DNA from 3 places in the Micromonospora sp. NPDC004551 genome. Region 1 is predicted to be linked to each of the others. Evidence: riboswitches for the same ligand, from Rfam matches in the RefSeq annotation. Region 1 holds a riboswitch; each other region holds the start of a gene.
The links. Region 1 has a riboswitch for cyclic di-AMP ahead of ABZW14_RS02245 (hypothetical protein). Riboswitches for the same ligand answer to the same signal wherever they lie in the genome.
Positions count from the first base shown of each region.

Region 2: another riboswitch for cyclic di-AMP. It lies ahead of ABZW14_RS18615 (C39 family peptidase); the one in region 1 lies ahead of ABZW14_RS02245 (hypothetical protein).
Region 3: another riboswitch for cyclic di-AMP. It lies ahead of ABZW14_RS32395 (NlpC/P60 family protein); the one in region 1 lies ahead of ABZW14_RS02245 (hypothetical protein).

Region 1 is NZ_JBEXLM010000001.1:449,601-455,408, forward strand. Features, by position in the region: gene ABZW14_RS02240 (carbonic anhydrase) at 1-572, shown strand, start outside; gene ABZW14_RS02245 (hypothetical protein) at 636-1,655, opposite strand; cyclic di-AMP (ydaO/yuaA leader) riboswitch at 1,659-1,790, opposite strand; gene ABZW14_RS02250 (YibE/F family protein) at 1,945-3,219, opposite strand; gene ABZW14_RS02255 (hypothetical protein) at 3,416-3,841, shown strand; gene ABZW14_RS02260 (DUF305 domain-containing protein) at 3,923-4,549, shown strand; gene ABZW14_RS02265 (SHOCT domain-containing protein) at 4,601-4,813, opposite strand; gene ABZW14_RS02270 (metal-sensitive transcriptional regulator) at 4,961-5,260, opposite strand; gene ABZW14_RS02275 (heavy-metal-associated domain-containing protein) at 5,413-5,622, shown strand; gene ABZW14_RS02280 (hypothetical protein) at 5,658-5,808, shown strand, end outside.
Region 2 is NZ_JBEXLM010000014.1:154,814-160,621, reverse strand. Features, by position in the region: gene ABZW14_RS18630 (acyltransferase) at 1-169, shown strand, start outside; gene ABZW14_RS18625 (hypothetical protein) at 298-762, shown strand; gene ABZW14_RS18620 (hypothetical protein) at 904-1,668, shown strand; cyclic di-AMP (ydaO/yuaA leader) riboswitch at 1,997-2,138, shown strand; gene ABZW14_RS18615 (C39 family peptidase) at 2,336-3,178, shown strand; gene ABZW14_RS18610 (alpha/beta fold hydrolase) at 3,284-4,036, shown strand; gene ABZW14_RS18605 (CDP-glycerol glycerophosphotransferase family protein) at 4,044-5,741, opposite strand; gene ABZW14_RS18600 (bifunctional cytidylyltransferase/SDR family oxidoreductase) at 5,764-5,808, opposite strand, start outside.
Region 3 is NZ_JBEXLM010000048.1:7,227-13,034, reverse strand. Features, by position in the region: gene ABZW14_RS32405 (NlpC/P60 family protein) at 1-874, shown strand, start outside; gene ABZW14_RS32400 (peptidoglycan recognition family protein) at 935-2,929, opposite strand; cyclic di-AMP (ydaO/yuaA leader) riboswitch at 3,172-3,307, shown strand; gene ABZW14_RS32395 (NlpC/P60 family protein) at 3,321-4,358, shown strand; gene dcd (dCTP deaminase) at 4,420-4,998, opposite strand; gene ABZW14_RS32385 (pyridoxamine 5'-phosphate oxidase family protein) at 5,077-5,622, shown strand; gene ABZW14_RS32380 (zinc metalloprotease) at 5,690-5,808, opposite strand, start outside.

The DNA.
Region 1 (5,808 bases):
GACACCGGGCGGCCGTCGCCGACGGCCAGCACCCGTTCGCGGTGCTCGTGGGCTGCTCCGACTCCCGGCTCGCCGCCGAGATCATCTTCGACCGGGGGCTCGGTGACCTCTTCGTCGTCCGCACCGCCGGCCACACCGCGGGCCCGGAGGTGCTGGGCAGCGTCGAATACGCGGTGACCGTGCTGGGCACCCCTCTCGTGGTGGTGCTCGGCCACGACTCGTGCGGCGCGGTCCAGGCCGCCCGTGAGGCGGTCCGCACCGGCACGTCGCCGTCCGGGCACCTCGGCGCGGTGGTGGACGCCGTCGCGCCGAGCCTGCTCCGGGCCGCCCGGGAGGGCGTCGAGGACCTCGACGGGATCGTCGACATCCACATCGCGCAGACCGTGGAGGCGCTGCTGGCCCGGTCCTCCGTGCTCGCCGGCGAGGTGGCGGCGGGGCGGTGCACGGTGGTCGGCCTGTCGTACCGGCTCAGCGCGGGCGAGGTGCGCACGGTGGCCGAGGCCCCGGCCGGTTCGCCGGCCACCCCGGTGCCCGCCCCGGCCGCACCCGCCGACCCGGCGCTGGCCGGCTGACCCACCCGAGAACGCCGAAGGGCCGGCCCGCGTCGCGGGCCGGCCCTTCGTGTGCGTACGTCGTCAGAGCAGCGACATGTGCACGTGGTCGGTGTGGTTGGAGGGCCCGCTGTAGGACTTCCAGCCGGTGGCCGGGAACCAGATCTGCCGGTTCCAGATCACGTAGTAGATGCCCAGCCGGTCGGCGTTACGGATGAGGAAGGCGGCGACGTTGTTGCCGTACATCCGCTGGTCCTTCGTGCGCCACGGGGAGAAGCCGCTGTTCTGGAGGGACCAGTCGCAGGCCCGGCCCTTGGGGTGCTCCCACGGCCCGCCCGGGCGGTAGCAGCCCACGAAGCGGTTGAAGCCGGCCCGCTTGACCTCCTTGTAGGCGTGGAGCGTGCGGGGGGTGATGCAGCCCGAGGTGGTCGGGTCGTTCTCGCTGCACGACTCCGGCTTCCAGTCGCCGTCGGCCGTCCGGCCGGGACCGATCCGGGCGACCGGCGAGGTGGCGGCGACCAGGCCGCCGGTGAAACCGAGCCCGCCGACCAGCTTCAGCGCCTTCTCCGTCTCGGCCTTCTCGCGGGCCATCGCGTTCTTCTGCTTCTCCTGCTCGCGCACCTCGGCGTCGAGCGCGATCTTGGCCTGCTCGGCGCGGTTCTTCGCCGCGTTGATGGCGGCGAGCTTCTGCGCGTTCAGCAGGTTCAGCTCGTCGAGGGCGGCGACCCGCCGGACGAACGAGTCGGGACTGTTGCTCTCCATGAGCATGGCCATGGCACCCATCCGGCCGGTCCGGTAGGACTGCGCGGCCATCTGGGCCACCTGCGGGCTCAGCGCGTCGAGCTCGCCCTGCGCCGCCTTCACCTCGAGGGCGAGCTGGAGCTGGCGCTTGCGCGACTTGTCGAGCTTCGCCTTGGCCTGGAGGTAGGCCCGGTTGGCGCTGTCGATGGCCTCGGTGATGAGAGGGTCGTCGTCGTCCTCGGAGTGCCCCGAGGGGGTGGGGTTGCTCGGGGCCGCCATCGCCGGGGTCGGCCCGGCCAGCACGGTGAGCGCGGCGAGCACGGCCACCACGGGGGTCAGCCAGCGGCGCAGGGGTGCCGTCACAGTGTTCCCTTCCGTCGGCCGCCGACCGGGTTAGCTGCCGGGTTCGGGACGGAAGTGGCCCCTACCGCTCGCGCGGATTCACCCCATGTACCTGGTTCCCCGGCTCGCCCGCGGGCGATTGGGCGGCGGCACCGCTGGCGCGGGTGCGCGCCTTCGGCGGTGACCGGCAGCGAGGTTACCCGAGACTCCTCTCGGTGTTCTACGTCCGGAAGCCGACCAATAGCGAGAATTCGTCCTCGCAATGCGTGACCAGGATCGCGTTTGAAATCCGCCGTCACGCTGCGGAGTGTCACCATGCGGCCTCCGTGCTCCTGTCGCCGCCCAGCGCCTCCAGCGCCTCGTCCCTGGCCTCCGGCGGCCGCGGGGCCGGGGGCGCCACCGGGCCCGCGGTGGTGCGCCGCCCGGCCGTGGTGACCACGGCCGCCAGTCCGGTGGTCAGCGGTACGGCCGCGATCAGGCCGAGCGTGGCCACCGCGCTGCGGACGATCTCCTGGGCCAGGAACTCGCTCGTGAGGATCTCGCTCACCGGCCGCGAGTCGGCGACGAGCAGGAGCAGCAACGGCAGCGAGGCGCCCGCGTACGCCAGCACGATGGTGTTGACCGTGGACGCGATGTGCGCCCGGCCCACCCGGGTTGCCGCCCGGTAGAGGTGCCGGCGGGAGAGCGTGGGGTTGGCATGGGCCAGCTCGGTGACCGTGGCCGCCTGGGTGACCGTGACGTCGTCCAGCACGCCGAGCGAGCCGATGACGATCCCGGCCAGCAGCAGCCCGTGCAGGTCCACGTCGCGCTGGAGCATCGACAGGGTGGTCGCGTCCTCGCTGCCGAAGCCGGTCAGGTGGGTGGCGGCGGTGGCCAGGGTGCCGAGGACCCCGGTCAGCACCAGGCTGCCGAGCGTGCCGAGCACGGCCACCGAGGTCTGCGCGGTGATCCCGTGGGTCAGGTAGAGCACCACGAACATGATCAGCGCGGCCCCGACGATCGCCATCAGCAGCGGCGGCTGGCCGGCGCCGATGCCGGGCAGCACGAAACCGAGCAGGATGGCGAAGCTCGCCACCAGCCCGCCGAGCGCGGCCAGCCCGCGCCAGCGGCCGAACGCCACGATCGCCACGGCGAACAGCGCCGCCAGCCAGACCAGCGTGCCGCGCCGGTGCTCGGCGATGTTGTAGGTCTTCATCGCCGGATCGGCCGGGTCGGTCAGCTCGACCAGGATCACCTTGTCGCCGACCTCGACGCGGGGCGCGCCGGGGCCGGAGGGCACCGGCGTCTCGACCTGCCGGCCGGCGTCCGGACCCTGCTCGGCGCTGACGGTCACCGTCCCGCACGGGCCGGCGGACCCGCCCTCCGGCGTCTCGGGAGTCGGTGGGCACGGCACGGTCACCACCCGGGTCACCGTGCCGTGGTAGCGGGGCAGTGCCGGCGCGTCCGCAGGGTCCGGGCCCTGTCGGGGCCAGAGCACCAGCGCGGCGACCACGGTGATCAGGAAGAGCGGCACCACCGTCGCGACAAGGATCCGCCGTACGCCCGGCGGGGCGGACGGCGCGGGACGGGTGTGGTCGGCGCCCATGGCGTCTCTCCCAACGATTCGCGACGGGACAGGTCTCACCGGGCCGGTCGGTTCACCGGTCGGCCCGGGTGCCCGCGGAGCGACGCAGGCCGGGGTCGTCGCCCGGAATGGTAGCCAGGCGGGCCGGCGCGCACCGAGGACGCGACCGGCGGCGGTTCCCGGCCGGGGCGCCCGGTCGGTTGGCTACCGTGAGGGTGTGGCGATGCGGACGGCGGTGAGCGGGCGCTGGGCCCGAATCCTGCTGCTGCTCGGCACGCTGGTCGGGTTGACCGCGATGCACACCCTCGGCCACGGCGGGCACGAGCCGGCGGAACGGCCGGTCGCCCACGCCGTCGGGCACACCGGAGGGGCCGCCACCCTCGCGGACTGCACGGGCGACGGCTGCCCGGTGCGCGCGCTGCCGCTGACCCACCCGGGCGGTGACCCGTCCGGGTGGAGCGTCTGCCTGGCCGTGCTGGGCGCGTTCGCCGTCGTGCTGCTGCTCGCCGTGCTGCTAAGGGCCGGGTCGCGGGGCGGCTTCCCGGCGGTCCGTGGCCCGCGCCGGCCCGCCGCCGGTCCCCGGGCCCCGCCGCCCCGGCCCCACGGGCTACGCCTGGCGACGACGTCGGTGCTGCGCAGATAGGACGCCCGACGCGGGGACCGGACCACCGGTTCGCGCGTCCGCCGACCGCTGCGTACGTTCCGACACCCGAAAGGCTCACTCGTGTTCACTCGTACCCTCGCGCGCCCGGCCGCCCTGGCCGGCGCCGCGCTCACGGCCGCGTTCGTCCTGTCCGCCTGCGGTGGCGCGGACCACCCGACCGCCGGCCACGATCCGTCGGCCGCGACCGGCACGCCCGCCGCCGGGGCCTCGGCCTCGTTCGACGCCGCGGACGTGATGTTCGCGCAGATGATGATTCCGCATCACCAGCAGGCCGTGGAGATGTCCGGGCTGGCGGAGACCCGGGCCGGCGACCCGGAGGTGAAGCGGCTGGCCGCGCAGATCAAGGCGGCCCAGGCGCCGGAGATCGCCACCATGACCGGCTGGCTCGCCGCCTGGGGCCGGCCGGTGCCCTCGGCGAGCGCCGGGCACGGCATGCCGGGGATGGATCACGGCATGCCCGGGATGATGTCCGGGGCCGACCTGGCGAAGCTGGCCGCGGCGTCGGGCACCGACTTCGACCGGCAGTTCCTGACCATGATGATCGCCCACCACGAGGGCGCCATCACCATGGCGGAGGAGGAGATCGCCCGCGGCGTCCACCCGGACGCCACGGCCCTCGCCCGGCAGATCGTCACCACCCAGCAGGGCGAGATCGACGCCATGCGGAAGCTGCTCGACCGGCTCTGAGCCGGTGACGGTGCGGGTGCCCGGCCGCTCGCGGCGGGGCACCCGCACCGGTCAGGCCAGGCCGGCGCGACGGCGGCGGTACTCCTCGTCGTCGATCTCGCCGTGGGCGTACCGCTCGTCGAGGATGCGACGGGCCGAGGACGGCAGGGCACCCGCGGCCGGCCCGGTGAGCCGGATCACCAGCCAGACGAGTCCCACCAGCACCAGCAGCCCCAGCAGGGACCAGGCCCACATCCAGCCCATCATCGGGCCGTTCCACATCATCCGGCCGCCCTCCGATCCGGTGTCCCGAGGGTCGGCCGGTCCGGTGCCGCTCGTCGGCGCCGGTCCCGGTCGCCACCTCGAACGTACGGCGGAGGTGGGCCCGGCGGCCGGGCCGATGGACCCGAGCTGCGGGGCCGGACGTCCTGGTCAGCCGCGCTTCATCAGGCGGCCGACGGCGGCCATCATCTCGGAGGCCATCTCGTCGGCGCGGCCCTCGGCGGCGCCCTCGTGCATGCAGTGCCGGGCGTGCCCGTCGAGCAGGCCGAGGCCGACCTTGTCCAGTGCGGCCTGAATGGCGGAGATCTGGGTCAGCACGTCGATGCAGTAGCGGTCGTCCTCGACCATCTTCTCGATGCCGCGGACCTGGCCCTCGATGCGGCGGAGCCGCGCGAGCAGCTGGTCCTTGCTGGCGGTGTAGCCCCGGGTCGGGGTCGTCGGTGCGGTCATGACGTCAAGGATACCGTACCCCTCGGGGGTATGGTACGGTCCTTGACGTAGCCGATACCCCCACCGGGTAACGGTACGACGACGGGCAGCCGTGTCTCCTGACATTACCCCCCGGGGGTATATGCTGGAGGCGGCGGGAAAGGAGATTCGGGATGGTCACCACCACGTACCAGGTGCAGGGCATGACCTGCGGGCACTGCGTCAACTCGGTCAGCACCGAGGTGAGCGCGCTGCCGGGCGTCACCGACGTCCAGGTCGACCTGGCCTCCGGCCGGGTCACCGTCACCAGTCAGAGCCCGTTGGACACGGACACCGTTCGCGCCGCCGTGGACGAGGCCGGTTACGACCTCGTCGGGGCGTGACGGGTCCGCGGACCCGAAGAAACCGAGGTACCACGATGAACACGGCGACGAAGCTGAGCGGCTTCGCCCTCGGTCTCGCGGCGGTGTTCGGCACGGCGTACGGGGTCGGCCACGCGGCCGGCCCCGTCACCCCGGCCGCCGAGACCCGCCACGACGCCACCGACGGCGGCCACGACTCCGGCGCAT
Region 2 (5,808 bases), on a different contig from region 1:
GCTGCACCGCTGGGTGGAGATGCCCCTGATGCGCCGCCTCGGCCCGGCGCGCCGGGCCCGTCCGGCGCCGGCCACCGCAGCACCGGCGCCCTCCGTCCCCGCCCCCCGCGCGGCCCCGGAAACGGCTGCCAGACCCGTCGAGTACGCCGGCCGGCGCGACCCCGGCTGAGCCGCGCACCCGCCTCCCGGCTTCGCCGCGTCCGCCGACCGTCCACCCTGGTCGGTGCCGCGTTTCCGGGTGGCGCGACACGCCCGGCGACCGGTGCGGTGTGGCGGCAGCGGCGCTAGTTTGTACCCGTGCTGCCGATCGCGCTCACCTGTCCCGTGTGGTGGGTGGCGCGCTGGACCGCCCGGACGCTGGCCACCCTGGCCGTGCTGGTCGCCTGCTCGTTCGGCGCGGCGACCCTGCCGCTCGGCGGGGCCGCGGCCCCGCCGGCGGCGCCCGCCGTGGTGGCCTCCGTCGAGGGTCCGGCCCTCCGGGCCGACGCCGGTCAGCACCTCCCGGCCGGAGCGGACGGGCGCGCCGCCGACGCGGTGCGCGGGGCGGCCCTCCGGGGCGGGGCCGTTGCCCCGGCCCTGCGGGACGACGCCGCCGACGGGCCGGCCCGGTCGGCCGGCGAGCCCGGGCCGGTGGCGGTGTTCATAGCCGTCACCCGGGAGGCGGACCGGGCCGTGTCCGGCACCGGCGCGGCCGGACGGCCTCTCGTCCTGGCGGGGCTGGTTCCCGCAACCGTCGGCTCCCGGGCACCGCCCGCCCGCTGACCCCCTCGCCCTCCCCACGCACCGAACCTCACCCCCGCACCCGCCCGTGAGCGGCCCGGCGGGACGCGTCGCCGCTGCGCCCGCCGCTCCCACGGGCCGTGCGGACACCTCTCCACCACGATCTCTCCCGTGAGGTGCGCCATGCCGCAGACCGTTCTCTACCGCTTCCTGACCGAGGTTCCCGAGGCCGCCGCGATCTGGTCGGCCCTGCTCCTGCTCGCCCTCGGCGTGCTCGCCGTGCTGGTCGCCCGCCCCGAGCGGGACGGGGCACCCGAGCCGGCCCCCGACCCGGCCGCCGACGAGGCCGCCCGCCGGGCCGACCTGCGCCGCTACGCCGACGAGGTGGCGGTGGCCGCCGCCGGGGCCCGGCAGACCGCCCGGCGGCGCCGGGAGCAGTGGCTCGCCGCCCACGACGAGGCCGACCGGGCCTGGCGGGCGTACGACGAGGCCGACACGGCCGCCCGCCGGCTCGCCGGCGCCGCCGCCCTGCCCGCCCCGCACACCCCGCGCACCCCCGCCGAGTACGCGGCCCGGGAGCGCTGGCTGCACCACACCGCCATGACGGCCCACTGGCGGGGCGACCTGAGCGCCCGCCAGCTCGCCGACGTCCTGGCCCACCGCAACGGGTGGGACCCGCGCCGGCACCCGGCCGAGCAGGAGATCGTCCTGGCCCGGGCGGTACGTGAGGGCCGCCGGGCCGGTTGGACGGCGGCCGCCGAGCGGGAGCGGCGGGCGTGGCGGGACGCCGAGCTGGCCGCCGAGGCGGCCCGCACCCTGGCCTCCGAGGCGTACGCGGCCACCGGCGCCCTCCGCCGCACCCCTGCGAACGACGGCACGGCGGCGCGCACGCCGGTCACCGCCACCGCCGTGGCCGGTGCACGCTGGCGCCCGGCCCGCGCCGGCTGAACCCGGGTCGACTCCCGGCTCGCGGGCGGGAATCGGCCGAATCGTTATCCGAAATCGGTGAGCCCGGTCACCCGGACCCCGGAAACGGTCATCGGGGGCAGGCGGTGCGATCGACCCCCGCAATTCCGGGTGGGCCGCCACCGGATGTCCGCTTTTCGCCGGACCGTGCCGCCGTAACTGCTCGTCCCATTGAGTGAAGTCAGTGACCGACTGTTCCGATATCCGTAGTGGTGCACGAGGTTTAAGCAGGTGAGAGCGCTTGGCAGGCGGCATACCCACCGGTAGTGTCGGCGCGTCCGGAGCGGTTTCCGATCGCAAGTGGCGACGCCGCGCCGACCCGCCTAATCGTGCTCTCACGAACCGGGGACCCACAGCAACACCGGGGTGAATCCGCGGGCCACGGCCCGGGGTAGGGCGAACTTCCCGCCCGAATCCGTCAGCTAACCCGGTCGGCGGTCATGGAAGGAGTGCCATTCCTCGTGCTCACCAGCCCCCGCTCGTCCCCCCGCCTCCGCGGCATCGTGGTGCCGGCGCTCGCCTGACGGCGACCGGATCCGGCAACCGTCCCGACCGCCCGGCCCCCCGGGCGATCCCCTTCCGCGGCGACCCGCCCCGCCAGCGCGCGTGAGTTCCTCCGCGCGTGGGGCCGGTGTGTGCCGCACGCTCCGTGGAGGAACCCGTGAAGCACCACCTGAAGCGTCAGTTGCGCCGCATCGTGACCGAACGTCCGTACCAGATCATCGCCGGCTCGGCCGCGGCGCTCGTCCTGGCCGGCGGCACCAGTGCCGCCCTCGCCGCCACCGACGACGCCCCGGTCCGCCAGGAGAACACCGCCGCGGTGGCCGAGCTGGGCTCCCGGCTCGGCGAGGTCGCGACCCGCGGTGAGGCCCGGGCCGCCGCCCCCTCGCCGTCCGTCTCCCCGAGCGCGTCGCCGTCGGCCGCGAAGGCCGCGGCCAAGGCCACCACCGACCCGGACACCACCCGGAAGGCCAAGCCGAAGCCGCCATCGACCAAGGTGCTCGACTACACCTACGAGGCGCAGACCGCCTACTGGAACTGCGGCCCGGCCGCGGTGCGCAACGCGCTCAGCGCGAGCGGCGTCGAGACCACCCAGGACGCGATGATCGCCCCGCTGAACGCCGGCGAGAACGGCACCAACTCCGCCGAGGACACCACCCGGGGTCTGAACCAGATGGTCAAGGGCAGCCCGTACCGGACCCACATGTTCGACGGCTCGGCGAGCCCGGCGGAGATGGACCAGCTCCAGGCGGACGTGGTCAAGGCGATCACCGACGGCCGGGGCGTGGTGGTCAACATCGCCGGCGACGCCACCGACACCGACGGTGGCTGGCACTCGTTCCCGGGCGGCCACTACATCGCCGTGGTCGGCTACAAGGACGACGGCCGCACCGTCCGGATCGCCGACTCGGCGAACGCGGCGCTGCCCGCGTACTGGATCAGCACCATCGACCTGGCGAACTGGGCCGCCACCCGCGGCTACTCCGCCTGATCGCACCTACCGTCGGGCACCGGCTCCACCGAGCCGGTGCCCGACGTCGTCCGCGCCGGTGTCCGCTCTCGCGCCCGGTGTCCGTCCGGTGGCACACTGCGCCGTATGGGCGACGAGACGGGTACCCGCCATCTGCTGCTGCTGCACGGCATGGGCGCCACCGGTGAGGTGTGGCTGCCCTGGGCGCCGCTGCTGGAGCGCTCCTGGGCGGGGCGCTGGCTCGCCCCCGACCTGGCCGGTCACGGCTGGTCGCCCCCGCTGCCCGGCTACTCCTTCGAGGCCCTGGCCCGGCGGGTCGTCGAGGGCCTCGGCCCGGTGGCCGACCGGCTCGGCCCCCGCGACCGGCTCGTGCTGCTCGGCCACTCGCTCGGCGGGGTGGTGGCGCTGGCGCTGGCCGCGCGGTCGCGGCGCCTGCCCGTCGACGCGGTGGTCGGGCTCGGCATCAAGGCCGTCTGGTCCCCGGCCGAGCTGGCGAAGGCCCGCGAGCTGGCCGACCGTCCGGTGACCTGGTTCGCCACCCGGGACGAGGCGGCCCGCCGCTACCTGCGGGTCTCCGGGCTGGCCGGGCTGTTCGCCCCCGACCATCCGGTCGTGGAGGCGGGGTTGCGCCGTGAGGACGGCCGCTGGCGCCTGGCCATGGACCCGGCCGCGTTCGCGGTGGGGGAGCCGCGGCTGCCCGCGCTGCTCGCCGCCACCGACGTCCCGGTGCTGCTGGCCCGCGGTGAGCAGGACCCGATGGTCAGCGACGCGCAGCTCAAGGAGCTGGGCGTTCCCGTGGCGACCCTGCCCGGCCTCGGCCACAACGCGCACGTCGAGGACCCGGCGGCGGTGCTCGCCCTCCTCGACGACTACCTCTGACCGCCCGTCAGGCGGTGGGGGAGGGCAGCGGCGCGTCGTCCCGCGGCGCGGGCACGGTCCGCTCCGGCGCGAGTTCCCGGCGGGCGGCGTCGAGGAAGACCTCGGCGTACGACTCGGCGGGGAAGTCGCCCAGGTAGCGGGATCGGGTGGCCCAGCGGGCCGCCGCCTTCGGGTCGGTCTCCAGCAGCTCGGTCAGCACCTCGTCCACGTTGGACATGTCCCGGCGCAGCACGTAGCCGGAGCCGGCCAGCGGGAACCGCTCGACGAAGTGCGCACCGTCGACGCCCATGTCGGTGACCGCGTACGGCTTGCCCGAGTAGAGCCAGTCGGAGATCACCCCGGAGACGTCCGAGACCAGCGCGTCGGCGCGGTTGACGCACTCGGTGAGGGTCAGCTCGCGGCCGGCCGCCGCGCCCCACAGGTGGGCCCGGCCGGTCCGGGCCCGGTCGGCGGCGAGCAGCTCGGTGAGGCGCGCGAGCTGCCGCGCCGAGGCCGGGTTCTGCGTGGTGTAAGGGTGCGCCCGCAGGATCACCGTCGCACCCCGGTCGAGCAGCCGGCGGATCACCGTCTCGGCCACCGGCAGCGAGCAGTAGTCGGCGTCGGCGTGGTGGCCCGTCCAGGTGGGGGTGTAGAGCACGGTCGGGTGGGCCGGGCCGGTGACGGGCTCCCGGCGTACCTCGATGGCCTCCACCTGGGGGCGGCCGACCACGACGAACTTCTCGGCGGGGATCTCCACGCCGGCCCGGGCGTACCGTTCGATGGCGGCCGGTCCGGCCACGAAGATCTTGTCGAAGATCGCTGAGACCGGGTTGGCGCTGGGCGCCTTGTCGCTGTCGCCATGGTGCAGCTGCACGTGGGTGAGCTGCGAGAAGCGGATGCAGTGGCTGTTCTTCGCCCCGTGGTTCACGTAGAAGGCCGCCCGCAGGCTCGGCACCAGCGCCTCGTCCATGGTCTTCAGCGTGGGGCAGAAGACCACCGGGGCGCGGGTCGCGGCGGCCACGGCGGGCAGGAACTCGGGCTCGCGCAGCAGCACCAGGAACGGCCGGCCGATCCGTTCCAGGTAGGGCAGCCACATGGTGACCTGGTACTCGGAGCCGGGCGGGGCGGAGAAGTAGAGCACGAACTCGGGCTGGTGGCGGCGCAGCGCCCGGCCGACCGGCCCACCACCGGCCGGGGGCCGGAACCGCCGCCGGGCAAGGTCGAGGCCGACCGCGCCGCAGCCCGCCCCGACCAGCAGCGCGACGGCCAGGGCCACCCAGGCGGGCAGGGCCAGGCCGGCGGCGAGGGCCACCAGGGCGAGCAGCACCAGCAGCGCGTCGCCGAGCCGGGCGGCGACCAGCGGGGTCCAGGACCGGACCGGCAGGTTGGCCGCCCGGATCTCCAGGGCGCCGGCATCGCGCAGCGGCCCGACCAGCAGCACCAGGCCGAGCAGGACGAGCGCGGTGGCCGCCAGCGCCGGGTCGAAGCCGGCGTCCAGCCGGCGGGCGTAGCCGACGAGGATGCCGGCCGCGACCAGCACCGACTCGGCGAGGCCGTCGGCGGTCGGCCGGACCCGGCGCTCCCAGGCGGCGGCGGCGAGGGCGGTGACCGCGACCGCCAACCCCCAGCCGGTCGCCCCGGTGAGCGCCACGACGAGGAAGGCCAGCACCGCCAGCCCGGTGGTCAGCACCCGGGCGAGCAGCTTCCGGACCAGGTCACCACGCATCTGGCTCGTCCCGTCCCGCGGCTCAGGCGTCGATGCCGGTGGGCAGCTGCTCGGCAGGATCCGGGCC
Region 3 (5,808 bases), on a different contig from region 1:
GCACGCGGCGCCGTCGGTGGACGAGATCGACGCACAGATCGACAAGCAGTGGGAGCAGCTCGAGCCCACCATCGAGCAGTACAACAAGGTGCGCGCTCAGCTCAAGGTCAACCAGAAGAAGTCGGCCGACCTCCAGAAGAAGATGGTGCCGCTCGAACTGGAGTCGGCGCTGGCGATGAACAAGGTCGGCGACATCGCGGCCCGCTACTACATCCAGGGCCCGTCCCAGGACCTCGGCGCCCTGCTGGTGAGCAGCAAGCCTGGCACGCTCGCCGAGCAGTTGGTCATCCTCGACCGGCTCGCTGACGAACAGCGCCGGCAGGTCGCCGGGGTGCTCGCGGTGCGCGACAAGTACAACCGGCAGAAGCAGAAGCTGGACGCGCTGATCACGACCGAGCTGAAGCAGAAGACGGACCTGGAGACGAAGAAGAAGCAGATCAACGCCGAGATCAAGCGGCTGACCGCGATGCTGCCGGTGACCTCGATCCGTCCGGAGGGCTGCCCGGCCATCGACGGCGTCGTGAGCAGCGCCGCGCGGACCGCGATCAAGACGGCCTGCCTCCAGGTCGGTGACCCGTACGTCTGGGGCGCCACCGGCCCGAACTCGTTCGACTGCTCCGGCCTCACCCAGTACGCCTACAAGGCGGCGGGCATCTCGCTCACCCACTTCACCGGCGCGCAGTGGAACGAGGGCCGGAAGATCGCGTCGAGCGACGCCAGACCGGGCGACCTGGTCTTCTTCTACAGCGACCTGCACCATGTGGGGCTCTACCTCGGCAACGGGCTGATGGTGCACGCGCCGCGGACCGGCAAACCGGTCCAGGTCAGCAAGGTCTCCTACATGCCCGTCGCCGGCTACCGCCGCCCCTACTGATCCACAGCTGCACGAAGGCCCCCGGTCCCTGCGGACCGGGGGCCTTCGTCATCAGGTCGGTCAGGCGGGTGCGCCGACCGAGGCGGGCTGGATGTCGACGTCGTCGAGGTTCACGAACATCACGCGGTGCCCGAACTGGATCTGCACGTACCGGTTCTCGCCGCGGATGACCGTCCAGTCACCCGGTGCGGAGCCGTCGAAGGTGACGGCCCGGTAGTACTCGCCCGGCAGGACCCCGCCGACCACGTACCGCTGGCCCGCCGAGAGGGAGTACTGCAGCGGAGAGATGGTCTGGTACGGCACCCCGGCCGGGTAGGCCGCCTGCTCGGGGTAGGCGCGCCCGTACACCCGGATGGTGGTCTTCCCGGGCTTGGGGGTCACCACGAAGCCGTTCGCCCACTTGGCCGTCGGTGCGGAGGCCGGGTTGTAGAACCACGCCTTCTGGTTGAGGTACCAGATGGCGGTCCAGTCGCCCTGGATGTCCGCGAGGGCGTACGTCTGGCCGGCCGAGGCGCGCGCGCCGTGGTCGGAGATGTACATGGTGTCCGGCGTGCCGTTCGGTCGCAGACCGAGGTCGTTGACCAGCGGGGCGGTGGCGCTCGGCGCGGTCCGCAGGATCACCGCCGAGGAGCCGCGCAGCGGGCACGGCGCGGCCGGCGGCGTCGGCTTCGGCACACCCGGCGGCTGCTGGTTGCAGCCGGTGAAGGCCGGCTGGTTGGTGGCGAAGTCCGGGTCGATCGTGACCAGGCCGGTGTGCGGCGTGCCGGTGGAGTGGAACGGCGCCTTCATGAGATCGAAGTAGTGCGACCAGTCCCAGTAGGGGCCCGGGTCCCAGTGCATGCCGGCCACGGTGCCGGCGGTGGTGCCGGGCACGTTGTCGTGGCCGATGATGTGCTGCCGGTCCAGCGGGATCTGGAACTTCAGCGCCAGGTGCCGGACCAGCTTGGCCGAGGTCCGGTACATCGCCTCGGTGTACCAGGTGCCGTGGCCGGCGAAGCCCTCGTGCTCCAGGCCGATGGACTTGGCGTTGACGTACCAGTTGCCCGCGTGCCAGCCCACGTCCTTGGCCTTGATGTGCTGGGCCACGTACCCGTCCACCGAGCGCAGCGTGTAGTGCCAGCCCAGGTAGGTCGGGTCCTTCACCAGGTTCACGCTCGGGCCGAAGTAGCCCTCGGTGTCGTGGATGACGATGTACTCGATCTTCTGCTGGGCCGGCCGGTTGCCGAGGTCGTGGTTGCCGTAGTCGCCGGCTCCCGGGCCGTACTTCTGGTACGGGGCCGGGATCCACTCGCAGGCGAGGCGGACCGGGCACTCCAGGCCGTCCGGCCGCTCGGCGCGGCGGAGGCCCAGCTTGTGCAGCCCGGACTGGTCCGGCGTCACCGTGGTGGCGGCCAGGGTCACCCGCTGGCCGTCGTCGGTGGTGCGGGCCGCGCCCAGGCCGAGCTGGTCGTAGACCTCGTCGGCGAAGGCCGCCGCCGCGTCCTCGGTGTCCGCGCCGGAGTACCGGGCCACCGCGCTGTACCAGGCCGCCGGGTCGGTGCCGGCGCCGACCGGCGCACCCAGTTCCTTCTGGTACGAGGCGAGCAGCGCCGCCCCGCCCCGGATGTTCGCGGCCGCGTCGGTCCGCAGCGTCTCCTCGGCGAGGCCGGTGAGTGCCGCGGCGGCGTCGAGCGTCTGCAGGGACGCCTGCGGCAGCACGTCCTCCGCCGGTGCGGCCGCGATGGCCGGGTCGAGGGTGAGCGGGCGGGAGTCGTCGCCCCTCGGGTCCTCGCCCTCGTCGACGTGGCCGCTGGCCGGGGTCGCGAGGACGTGCTGGGCGTCGGTGAGGTGCATCGGGCCGTAGCCGCCGCTGGTGCTCGGCTGACCCGTGTGGGTGTCCCAGCGCGACTCCAGGTACGAGACGCTGAGCAGGACGCTCTGCGGCACGCCGTACTCCGCTGCTGCGGCGGCGTACTGGTCCTGGCGGTCGCCGGCGGGTTGGGTGAGCGGTTCGGCGGCGACCGGTCCGGTCGCCACCAGTGCGGTGGCAGCCGCGACGGCGGCTGCCAGCAGCATCCGTCTGCCCGACGGTGGGGGTGAGAGGTGCATCGAACCTCCAGACAGGGATGGGGGTCACTGCGATCCCCACCCTCACCCCGCACACCCTCCGGGTCAATACCTTTCCACAAAGTAATCTCGTGTGAAGAAAACCTTCACGTACGGAGTGTCACGGCCTGTTGGGTTGCGGAACGATAACGACGCTCTCTACTCTGGTCAATCGTCGACCGCCAGCTTCACCGTCCAGCCCGGGTGGTGACGGTCCGACACCGCCGAGTCGCCTCCGGGCGAGCCGGGGACCCAGGTACCTGGGGTGAATCCGCAGCCACTGCGGTAGGGCGGCTCCCTTCCCGCCCGAACCCGTCAGCTAACTCGGTAGGCGGCCAGGAAGAAGGAGTACGGAAGCCCGGTGGCACGCCATGCCCCGCGGCCACCGTCGGGCCGGTCGGTCGACCGCTCGACGGCTGCGCCGCGTTCCCGCTGGTCCCGCTTCACCACCGCCCTGGCCGCCCTGGTCGGCACCGCCGTCGTCCTGACCGGCGGCGCCACGGCGGCACACGCCGACCCGTCGGTCGCCGAGATCGAGCGCCAGATCGACCAGGACTGGAACAAGCTCGAACCGATCATCGAACAGGTCAACGCCACCCGCGAGCAGCTCGCCGCCAAGCGGAAGCAGGCCGCCGCGCTCGCCCGGCAGATCGCCCCGCTCGAGGCGCGGGTCGACGCCGCCCTCGGTCAGGTGGGCGGGCTCGCCGCCGACGCGTACAAGGGCGACAACAACCTCTCCACCGTCAACGCGCTGCTCGGCAGCCGGTCACCGAGCGACCTCGTGGACGGCCTCCAACTGCTCGACCGCTTCGCGCACCGCCAGCAGGAGCAGGTCCACGCCGTTGCCGAGCTGCGCGACGAACTGGCCGCCAAGAAGCGGCCACTCGACGAAATGATCACCGGGCTGGCGCGCACCGAGGCCCAGCTCGCGGCCAAGAAGAAGCAGATCGACGCCGAGATCGCCAAGCTGCAGAAGCTGCGCCTCAAGGTCTACGGCAACGGTGGCGGCGGGCCCCTGCGCCCGGCGCCCTGCCCCGCCGGCTACCCCGGTGGCCCGGCCGGCATCGCGGTCAAGTTCGCCTGCGCCCAGATCGGCAAGATCTATGTCTGGGGCGCCGCCGGGCCGGACCACTACGACTGCTCGGGCCTCACCATGGCGGCCTGGGCGAAGGCCGGCGTCTCGCTGCCGCACAACGCGCGGCAGCAGCACGACGTGACCAGGCGGGTGAGCCGGAGCGAGCTGCGCGCCGGCGACCTCGTCTTCTACTACAGCGACCTGCACCACGTCGCCATGTACGTCGGCGACGGCTGGGTGGTGCACGCCTCCCAGTCCGGCAAGCCGATCACGATGAAGCGCGTCGACGACGGCCAGATCAACAGCTACGGCCGCCCGGGCTGATGTGCGGGCCGGGGTCCCCGCGTGGCGGGGGCCCCGGTGCCGTCACTCAGGTGCGGGTCGGTCAGCGCGTCGGCCAGGTGCGCCAGTTCTGCCAGGACCGGCTCGGGGTGGGCCCGCGCTGGCCCTGGTAGCGGGAGCCGTAGACGGCCGAGCCGTACGGGTGCTCGGCCGGCGAGGAGAGCCGGAAGATGCAGAGCTGGCCGATCTTCATGCCCGGCCAGAGTGTGATCGGCAGGTTGGCCACGTTGGACAGCTCCAGCGTGACGTGCCCGGAGAAGCCCGGGTCGATGAAACCGGCGGTCGAGTGGGTGAGCAGACCGAGGCGGCCCAGGCTGGACTTGCCCTCCAAGCGGCCGGCGAGCTGGTCGCCCAGCGAGATCACCTCCAGCGTGGAGGCGAGCACGAACTCGCCCGGGTGCAGCACGAACGGCTGGCCCTCGGGCACCTCCACCATCGAGGTGAGGTCGTCCTGCTGCACGGACGGGTCGATGTGCGTGTAGAGATGGTTGTTGAAGACCCGGAACAGCCGGTCCAGGCGGACGTCGATGCTGGACGGCTGCACCAGCGTGGGCTCGAAGGGCTCCAGCGCGAGCGTGCCCGCCTTGATCTCGGAGACCAGGTCGCGGTCGGAGAGCAGCATCGGAACACCATAGCGACCGGTACGGGTGACCTGCGTGTCGGACTACATCTTCGTACACGTGTTCGATAGAATGTCCGCATGGCATCCTGGTCCGAATTCGCCGCCGACGAGCCCCGCCTCGCCGACGAGATCCGCCTCCTGTTGCAGCAGTACGGGCCGGGTTTCGGCTACCTCGCCACGGTCCGCGCCGACGGCGGCCCGCGAGTGCACCCGGTCTCCCCGGTCATCACCGACGACGGGCTCTGGTGCTTCGTCATCGACTCGCCCAAGCGCCGCGACCTCGAACGCGACGGCCGCTACGCGCTGCACTCCTTCCCGCCGGAGGAGCGCGACGACGAGGCCTATGTGGCCGGCCGGGCCCGCCCGGTGACCGACCCGGCGACGGTCGCCCGGGTGGCCCGCATCGGCCGGGCCGCGCCGCAGGGCGACTGGCGGCTGTTCGAGTTCACGGTCGACGTGGCGATGCTGACCCGCCGTGACCAGGTGGCCCGCCCCGGCGCCGGTCGGCCGGAGGTGCGCGTCTGGCTCGACTCGGGAGCCGCCGCGCCCGCCCGGCGTGACCCGCTCGCGCCCGAAGGCCGGCGGGGCCGGCACGGCTTCGACACCCGCCGCCCGGCGGCCTGACCGCGAAAACACCGGTGCCGGCCCCGTCCGAGGACGGAACCGGCACCGGTGTTGTGGTGCGGGGCGTTCAGGCCGCGCGGTAGGCGTTCCACGCGGTCAGCATGCGGCTCGCCTGACCAGGGGTGAACTGGTACATGCACGAGTCGTAGGTGTAGTCCATGAAGTTGGTGATCGGGTCCAGGCCGG